2 regions of the Rhodococcus sp. SJ-2 genome follow, and region 1 is predicted to be linked to the other one. Evidence: riboswitches for the same ligand, from Rfam matches in the RefSeq annotation. Region 1 holds a riboswitch; the other holds the start of a gene.

Region 1 (4,738 bases):
TGCGACCTCGATCGACAGCGGTGCGGCTGCGCAGGTGCTCGAGAAATGGGCTGCCGTGACCACTCGGCTCGGGGTCGAGGGGGAGCGCTGACCGCGGCGACCTCGGTATGACGGTGGTGCCCGCGTGCTGACCGCGGGCACCGCTCGATCCGTCGCTGCTCGCGGACGGTCAGTTCCCGATGGAGAAGCCGGCCTCGATGTCGGCGCTCGAATAGGACTGGAACGCGATGTGTGTGACCGTCCTGCTCACGCCATCGACCTTGTTGATGCCCCGCGTGACCACCTCGGCGATCTGCTCGTGGTCGCGGACACGCACGATCGCTACGAGATCGACGTCCCCGGCGCACGAGTACACCGTGTCGACTCCGGCGAGGTCGGCTACCGCCCGAGCGGTCTCCGGTATGCGGTGGGCGTCGGCGTCGATCAGAACGATGGCGTTGATCATGGGGACTCCTTGTCTGTACTCCGGTGACGCAGGTCTTCTTCCGGTGACGATCAGCCTATGCGGTGCCCCGTCGGTTCCGGGACTGCCCCGGACGCCTCTCGTGCCAGCTCGGCCCATTCGCTCCACCGACCCGCACCCTCGACGGGTTCGGACCATCCGTGGGAGGTCCGCACGATGCGCACCCCGTCGGAATCCAGCCACCGCGCGACCAGGCCCAACTCTTCCGCGGCCGCACCGCGCAGCGGACCCGGACCGGGCAGTACCGTTTCCGCACCGGCTGCGATCGCTTCGACGACCGGCATGGGTCGTACGCCGCGTTCCGCGACGCCCGCCGACGCGAGCCGGCCGGAGCGCACCACTGCGAAATCCCAGCCGCCTTCGGCGCGCGGGCGGGCAGCGATCAGTTCGTCGATGGCTGCGAGTGCCGCGAGGCGCTGCGTGCGTCGTAGCGCACGGATCGCGTCGGCGGTGCGGTCGCGTAGCCGTGCCGCGTTCTCGAACAGTTCCTTGCCTGCCAACTCGTCGATGCGTTCGTGAGCTTGCGCGATCGAAGAGGCGTCATCGCCACGCAGGAGAGCACGTGCCCGCAGAACCTGAGCGGAGTACTCCTCGGGACTCTGCGGCCCGAAGGAGGCTGCCGAGCAGGCGCCTACGGCGTCGGGCCGGCAGCGGTCGCCGTGCCGCGCGGATCGGCCGATCCGGCGGGTGCATGTGCGCAGTCCACTGAATTCGGCAAGGGTCGCCGCCACATCGGCGGCACCGTTCCGGACGGAGAACGGGCCGAGCGCGTCGGGCGAGGGCGTCCGCGAGATCGCCAGGCGTGGAAACGGTTCGTCGGTGAGTGTGATCCACCACCCACGGGTGGGGTATTTGGAACGTCGATTGTAGGGGGGCGTGTGGGCGGCGATGAGCCGGAGTTCGCGGACCCCGGCCTCTAGGCCGTGCGCACATTCGACGTGGTCGATGCGAGTCGTCAGTGCGACCATCTCGCGTAGACGCGGTCGGGTTTCCGAACCCGTGAAATAGCTGCGGACACGACGACGTAGATCCACGGCCGTGCCGATATAGAGTGCCTCGTCCGAGGGGCCACGGAACAGGTACACGCCAGGGCGGTGTGGCAGATGCGCGGCGAGGGTGCGTTTGGCACGCTGTTCCGCCGTGATGGCGGGGATGTAGTCGCGTAGTTCGGTGAGGCTGTGGACCCCCTGGTTGCCGACGCGCTCGATGAGGGCGTGAAGGACGTCGACGGTTGCGCGTGCGTCGTCCAGTGCGCGGTGTGTGGGCCGGGTCGAGACGCGGAACAGTTCGGCGAGTGCGGAGAGTTTCACCGAGGGTGCCTCGTCGCGCCCGAGGACCCGCCGGGCCAGTTTGACGGTGCAGACGACGGGGAACCGTGGCCAGGGCACATCGCACTGGGCGGCCGCGGCACGGAGGAAACCGGTGTCGAATCCGGCGTTGTGCGCTACGAGGACCGAACCGGCGGCGAATTCGAGGAACGCGGGAAGCACTTCCTCGATGCGCGGCGCCTGATAGACCATCGCGGTGGTGATACCGGTGAGGCGGACGATCTCGGGAGGGATCGACCGGCCTGGGTCGACCAGGGTCGCGAACTCGCCGAGGACCTCACCACTGCGCACCTTCACTGCGCCGATCTCGGTGATGGCGTCGTCGCCGGAGCGTCCACCGGTGGTCTCGAGATCGACCACTACGAAGGTGGTGTCGCGTAGGGGAGTGTCGAGTTCGTCGAAACTGAGTTGGACACCGTGGGCGGTGTCGGAGGCGGTAGGGGACGACGTCATGCGCATGAGGGTAGAAACCGCCTCCGACACCCGCGGAAACCCGACATTCCGGCACCGATGAGACGAGGATCACATGTCTCTCGGGAGGGTGGATCGGACCGGCGTCGGCGGGGTGCTGCCTTCGCGTCGGGAGGTCGCTGCCGCACTGCGTTCGCGTGGTCGCTTCGGGGACTGCGGGGAGGTTGGGCCGGCGCTCTGAGCTGGGATGAGTTACGGCGGTGTGCAGACTGCTCGCGTGGGCCGTCCGGATCGGACCGGCGCCTGAGGATAGTGACCCTCAGTGCCGTTATCGCGTTGTTATCAAAGCGGCCCAATCTATGTCCCAAACCGCTCGAACCGGACTTAATTCGCATTCTCGGCGAGTTCGGGTTGGCCTCGGTGATGCAGTTTCGTAACCTTCCTGAGACCAAGCGGAATAGTTCGTCCGGCCCACTCCCGAGGGCCGGAGCCGCTAGGTAACCGCCTAATCGGCCGCTCGAGCACGAGCGTCCGAGCCGGGGACCCACACGTGTTACTGGGGTGAATCCCCTCCGTCGCACTCGCGGCGAGGGGTAGGGCTGATCTTCCGGCCCGAATCCGTCAGCTAACTCGGTCGGCGGGTGAACGGAAGAATTGGAGAACAACCCCTCGTGGTCTCGCAGAACAACAAGCGTGCAGTGCGTCGCGCCCTCGTCGCCGGCGCCCTCGCGCTCGGTGCAATCACCGTCACCGCCGGTCCGGCGATGGCAGAGCCCGTCACCATTCCCGGTGTCGGCACTTTCGAACTTCCCGCAGGAGTGACCCTGCCGCCGGAGGTCACCAACCTCATTCCGCCTGCTCCCGAAGCCGCCCCCGCCGCACCCTTCACCGCGCCGTTCAGTTCGGTCGGTCAGCGGGCAGCCGACGCCGCGCTCAGCAAGGTCGGCTCTCCGTACGTCTACGGCGCCACCGGCCCGAACGCGTTCGACTGCTCGGGACTTGTGCAATGGGCGTACCAGCAGGTGGGGCTCAGCGTCCCGCGTACGAGCTACCAGCAGGCCACTGCCGGTCAAGCTGTGTCGGTCGGCGCGTTGCAGCCCGGCGACGTCGTCTCCTTCTACGGCGGCAGTCACACCGGTATCTACATCGGCAACGGCAACATCGTGCACGCCTCGACCTCGAGCCAGCCGGTGAAGGTCGCTCCGCTGGACTCGATGCCTGTGGACGGTGCTCGCCGTTTCTGATCGACGAGCAGTGCCTTGTGAGGGTGGATCGGTGGCTACCGGTCCACCCTCACTTCATCGACGGGTGCGGCCTCTGTGACGGGCACCGCGAATAACGAATTGCAATGCGCTACCCGCGGGTAGACACGAAGCTATACGGTTCCGTAACCTGATCGAGATCTTTGCGAAAGGAAGACAAGCGTCGTGTTCTCCGTTCCCGTCAGACGGGCCGTTCGCACTGCCCTCGCCGCATGGGTACTTCTCCTCCTTGCTCTGACCTCCGCGCCTGCAGTGGCCGACCCCATCGGTGACAGTCCCACCGCCAAACTCGAGCATCTCGCCGACCTGTCACGTCGGTCCGAGCAGGCCACCGAAGCGCTGCACCACGCAGGGGTCGAATTGGATGCCCGGCTCGCGGAGCAGCGCGACCTCGATGCTCGTGCCGCCGCCGATCACGACGCACTCGCAGCAGCTCAGGCCGAAGTCGCCCGCTTCAAGCCCACTGTCGACAAGCTCGCCCAGGCCAACTATCGAGGTTCGCGTACCAATCGTCTCTTCGCCGTGATGGTCAGCGACTCGCCTCAGCAGTTGCTCGACCAGATGGTGATGCTCGACGTGCTCGGCGCGCAGACCGATCGCGAGATCGAAGGATTCCGCCGGGCCACCGACGCCGCAGTGGCCGCCGCGTCGGTCTCCCAGAAATCGGCCGAAGCTGCGCGTGTTGCGGCCGAACAGGCACAGACGCTGCGTGACGACCTCCAGCGCCAGGAAACCGAACTCGAGGTACAGATCGCCGCAGTTCTCGAGGCCTTCGACAACCTGAGCGACGAGGAGAAGTCGATCCTCGCAGGAACCCCGTTCCCGCCCGGTCTCGACGCCGACCGCATCATGCAGCACCTCATTCCCGGCAACGGCGCTGGAGCGCTTCGATCCGCACTCACCCGCATCGGCGACCCGTACGTGTGGGGAGCCACCGGACCCGACCAGTTCGACTGCTCCGGACTCGTGGTCTGGGCGTACCAGCAGGTCGGAAAGACCGTGCCGCGATCCAGTCAAGCTCAAGCTCAGGGCGGAACCCCGGTCTCGCGCGAGAACCTCCAGCCCGGCGACGTCATCATCTTCTACAACGACGCCTCCCACGTAGGCATTTATGCGGGAGACGGAAACATCGTGCATGCCTCCACGTTCGGGGTGCCGGTGAAGGTGCAGTCGATGGACAGCTTCCCGTTCCACAGCGCGCGGCGCTACTGACCGACTCCGGAGGATCCACCGACGGTCGGCACAGAGGATCCACCGACGGTCGGCACAGAGCG
Region 2 (4,738 bases), 2.3 Mb from region 1:
TTCCCGCTTCAGCTGTCGCTGCCGTCGGAGATCTCCGGTGCGCCGTGGCGTCTGATCGCCGTGTACGGCGATCTCCAGACGGGCGAGACGTTCCTCGACGGCATCATGGTCGAGCCGGGACAGCAGCGCGCGATCACTGTGCCGAGCGACCCGACTCTGCAGTTGCTCGGCGTGGAAGTCCAGCTGCCCTCCGCTGTGGTCGACGAAGCCGGCGAGCCGATCGCTCACGCCGTGTGGGCTGTCCAGACGTTCTGACGCGGCCCGGCCGAGGTCACTCCTCGGTCCGGTGAAGACCGAATGCCGTATCCGATTCGTTCGGATACGGCATTCGGCGTTTCTGTCCTCGTGGTCCGTTCAGTGATCGAGCTCGCGGGCGATGGCTCGCATGACCTCGGAGATCCGCTGTCCAGCCTTGCGGTCCGGGTAGCGCCCACGCTGTAGGTCGGGCTGGACCGCGACTTCGAGAAGCTTGATCATGTCCTCGACCATGCCGTGCAGCTCGTCGGGCGAGCGTCGCTCACGCGCCGGTGCCTCGCGCCGTCCGGCCTGTTGCCGCAACGACGGCTTCTCGAGCAATTCGACCTTGAGCGCCTGGGGTCCGCGACGACCGACGGCCATTCCGAATTCGACGCGTTGGCCCGCTTTGAGGCTCTCGACACCCTCGGGGAGCGCCGACGCGCGAACATAGACGTCCTCGCCTTCATCCTGAGACAGGAAGCCGAAGCCCTTCTCGACGTCGTACCATTTCACCTTGCCGGTCGGCACCGCGCTCACCTGCTCCTGGACGGCCGTGCCCGAGGGCACGATATGGACATGCAAAACAACGCGCCCCAAACTCATCGAGCGGGACGCGCAGACGCGTTCAGTGTACCTCGGCGCACATTCCGCCCCCGACTGCCGGCGACTACCGTAGTCGTCGTGGGTAACTCTTCTTCCGATTCTGCTCGTGCACCCCGCCGGGGCCTGTTCAACGCAGCCATCGCGTGCTTCGTGGTGGGCATCGTGGCAGTGGTCGCAATCTTCCTGACACCGATCGTCACCGACGGCAAGCCGGGTCTCGTGCTTTTCCTGCTCACTCTCGCGTGGCCACTCGGCTTCGCGCTGGCAATCGCGTTCGCTCTGCAGTCAGGTCGGCGCTCGAAGGGCGGTAACGGTTCATGAGGGTCGTTCTCAATATCATCTGGCTGATCTTCGGCGGTTTGTGGCTGGCGCTCGGATACTTCCTCGCCGGCATCATCTGCTGCATCCTCATCATCACGATCCCGTTCGGTATCGCCTCGTTCCGCATCGGCGTCTATGCGCTGTGGCCGTTCGGGAAGACAACGGTCGACAAGCCGACTGCGGGGGCCGGTTCGCTGATCGGGAATGTGATCTGGGTCGTGATCGCCGGCATCTGGCTGGCCCTCGGACACATCACGACAGCGATCGCCATGGCCATCACGATCATCGGTATTCCACTCGCGATCGCGAACCTGAAGATGATCCCGATCTCTCTGATGCCGCTCGGGAAAGACATTGTTCCCGTCGATGCACGCCCAACATACCTGTGACCTTAATCACATAACGAGCTGATAACAGCGCGGGCTCGAAACGGGTTTCGGAGGCTACTCGCGCGACTACCAGCGAGTTCACTCCGGAATAGCCCCAGTACAAGCTCGAGACCGCTTCCGGTCGCGCGTTACCAATTGGTGACACTCGCCCACCGGACCGTTACCGTCGTCATCGGTCGGACCGCCTGGTCCAACCAACCCGGGCCCGCCGCGCCAAATTCCTGTCCCGCGGAAGTCCGGTTATCCCGACGAACGATCCACGAGGGACAGGAAACGGGGGACCCAACCGGTCTCCCTCGGAAGCACCCCGGCCCCCGCCGGGACGCTTCCCCGGAGGCCCGGCCCGCCGCACACGCGGCAGGCCTTGGGGTGAAGCCGGAGCGCTCGACGAGCGCAACGGCCGGACTACCTCTTCAGTCCGAACCCGACAGCTGACCTCGTAGGCGCGTGCGGAGAGGAAACGGAACCGACATGAGCGGACGCCATCGCAAGCCCACCAACACCGGCCGGACCGTCGCGAAGTTCGCGCTGACCGGCGCCGTCCTCGGCGTCACGGGTGTCGCCTTCAGCGGCACCGCCGCCGCAGCACCCGATTCCGATTGGGACCGCCTCGCACAGTGCGAGTCCGGCGGCAACTGGGCCATCGCCACCGGCAACGGCTACCACGGCGGCCTGCAGTTCTCGCCGAGCACCTGGAACGCCTACGGCGGCCAGGAATACGCACCCACCGCCAACCAGGCCAGCCGCGACCAGCAGATCGTCGTCGCCGAGCGTGTCCTCGCAGGCCAGGGCTGGGGCGCATGGCCGTCCTGCTCCTCGAGCCTCGGACTGTCCAGCGCTCCGACACAGCGTGAGGCCCCCAGCGCCCCCGCTCAGTCCACGCCCGCGCCGGTCACCGAGAACCGTGCGGTTCCGCAGCTCGCCGAGGTTCCGGCGCTGCCCGCCGAGGCACAGGGCATCATCGACGGCTTCGAGCAGGGTGTCGACGCACTGCAGGCCGCCGGTATTGCGCTCGACCCGGCCGTCCTCGACGCGGTCCGCGCCGTTCTGCCCCAGTAGGCAGCACTCAGCAGCATCAGCAAAGAACCCCCGCACCGGTCTCGGTGCGGGGGTTCTTCGTTGTCGGGGAGCCTGACAACCGAGGAGGCCTCGGTGTCGAGGAACTCAGCGGTTGATGACGGTGTGCGGGTGCGTGTAGGGAAGCTCGTCCGCCGGGACGGGGAACACGGCGTCCTCGCCGTACGGGGAGAGCGGACCCGAACGCGTCGACGACAGTTCGGTGACCGCATGGTCGCCATCTGCCAACTCCGGCCATCCGCGATCGACGTAGAGGTTCTTCGATTTGTCAGCCATGACGCTCATTTTGGCAGGTGAGTTCGTCTCAGGCCATCTCAGGTCTCTAATCTGGAGCGGATGACACCCGCCACGCCCACCCCCGACGCCGCATCGGACTCGCTCGCCCAGTGGCTGTCCGATCGCCGCGACACGGAACTCGTCGAGCTTCTGCGCTCGCGACCCGATCTGGTGGTGCCCCCACCCGCGTCCATGGGCGTGCTTGCGAACCGCGCACGTCAACGCGCTTCGGTGTTCCGCGCAGCGAACGACTTCACGACCGCCGAGTTCGGAATCATCGAGGCACTTGCCCGTCTCGGAGCTGCAGACGAGGCGGTGGCCAGAAAAACCCTCGTCGATGATCTGCGGGGACGGATCACCGCCAAGGCCGTCGATCGGATTCTCGACCGGCTGCGTTCCGTCCTGCTGGTGTGGGACACACCCGAGGGTCTGCGTCTGATTGCGGCCGCAGTGGAAGCGGTGCCGTGGCGGGTCGGGCGCACCCCCGAAACGGACGCGTTCACCCGCGAGGAACTCGACGTCGTCCTCGCCGAACTCGACCCTGCACAGCGCGGCATCCTCGACACCCTGGCACGCACGTCACCCATCGGGCGTACCCGCGACGCCGCGCCCGGCTCCGACGAGACCCGGCCCGTCCAGAGGCTGCTGGCGTCCGGGTTGCTCACCCGCATCGACGACGAGACGGTCGAACTTCCTCATAAGGTCGGGCAAGCACTACGGGGCGAAGCACCGTTCGATCCGGCATCGCTGCTCGCCCCGAGTGTCGAGGCGGGCACCAAGGCTGCCACCGACACGAACAGCACCGCCGCAGGCGCCGCCCTCGAGCTGCTGCGTCACTGCGAGGGCCTGGTCACCGCACTGGGCCGACAACCCGCTCCCGCGCTGCGTTCCGGTGGCCTCGGGGTTCGCGAACTCCACCGACTCGCCAAGGCACTGGACCTCACCGACGACCACACCGCATTGCTTGTCGAGGTGCTCGCGGCTGCGGGACTCGTCGCACGCGGCAATCCCGACCCTGCCCCACCGGGCGACATCGACGATTACTGGGCTCCCACCACCTCGGCGGACGGATGGCTCACCGCGAACACCGCGCATCGTTGGGCGGTACTCGCCGGCGCGTGGCTCGACGCACCACGACGGCCATGGCTGATCGGGCGCCGGGATCAGAACGACAAGCCGATCGCAGCCCTGTCCGAGGAGGTGAACTCCCCGACCGCGGCCTACGACCGCAGACTGCTCCTCGAAGTTCTCGCCGACCACGTCACGCCGACCACCGCCGAGGTGCAGGCCATTGCCGCATGGCGGCGGCCGCGGTCGGCAGGTCACTTCGGTAATGAGACGGTGTCCGAGACGATTCGTGAAGCCACCGCACTCGCACTGGTCGCGCACGGCAGCCTCGGCTCACCCGGCAAGGCCCTGCTCCACGGTGGTGACGCCGAGGCGGAGATGGCGAACGCACTCCCCGAGCCTGTCGACTACGTCCTCGTCCAGGCCGACCTCACCGTCGTCGCTCCGGGTCCGCTCGTCGCGGAACTGGCCGGGCGGGTCGCGCTTGTCGCCGACGTCGAATCGGCCGGAGCCGCCACCGTCTACCGGATCAGTGAGGGCAGTGTGCGCCGTGCGCTCGACGCGGGCATGGGTGCCGGTGATCTGCACGCCCTGTTCTCGGCCCATTCGCGCACACCCGTCCCCCAATCTCTGACCTACCTGATCGACGACGTAGCACGGCGCCACGGTCGCCTGCGTGCCGGCATCGCGTCGTCGTTCGTGCGCGCCGACGATCCGGCACTTCTCGCAGAGGTGCTCGCGGCGCCGGTCGCGGCGACGTTGGCGTT

Evidence for each region. Region 1 has a riboswitch for cyclic di-AMP ahead of ACSYG9_RS25415 (NlpC/P60 family protein). Riboswitches for the same ligand answer to the same signal wherever they lie in the genome.
Region 2: linked by a shared signal. The riboswitch ahead of ACSYG9_RS14845 (resuscitation-promoting factor Rpf1 domain-containing protein) and the one ahead of ACSYG9_RS25415 (NlpC/P60 family protein) in region 1 are both predicted to bind cyclic di-AMP.

The regions. Positions count from the first base shown of each region.
Region 1 is NZ_CM132340.1:5,443,631-5,448,368, reverse strand. Features, by position in the region: gene trpD (anthranilate phosphoribosyltransferase) at 1-91, shown strand, start outside; gene ACSYG9_RS25425 (Lrp/AsnC ligand binding domain-containing protein) at 170-445, opposite strand; gene ACSYG9_RS25420 (DEDD exonuclease domain-containing protein) at 496-2,244, opposite strand; cyclic di-AMP (ydaO/yuaA leader) riboswitch at 2,695-2,858, shown strand; gene ACSYG9_RS25415 (NlpC/P60 family protein) at 2,874-3,446, shown strand; gene ACSYG9_RS25410 (C40 family peptidase) at 3,630-4,676, shown strand.
Region 2 is NZ_CM132340.1:3,166,573-3,171,310, reverse strand. Features, by position in the region: gene ACSYG9_RS14865 (DUF2771 domain-containing protein) at 1-255, shown strand, start outside; gene ACSYG9_RS14860 (cold-shock protein) at 355-765, opposite strand; gene ACSYG9_RS14855 (hypothetical protein) at 814-1,161, shown strand; gene ACSYG9_RS14850 (YccF domain-containing protein) at 1,158-1,550, shown strand; cyclic di-AMP (ydaO/yuaA leader) riboswitch at 1,885-2,012, shown strand; gene ACSYG9_RS14845 (resuscitation-promoting factor Rpf1 domain-containing protein) at 2,022-2,609, shown strand; gene ACSYG9_RS14840 (hypothetical protein) at 2,715-2,903, opposite strand; gene ACSYG9_RS14835 (helicase-associated domain-containing protein) at 2,964-4,738, shown strand, end outside.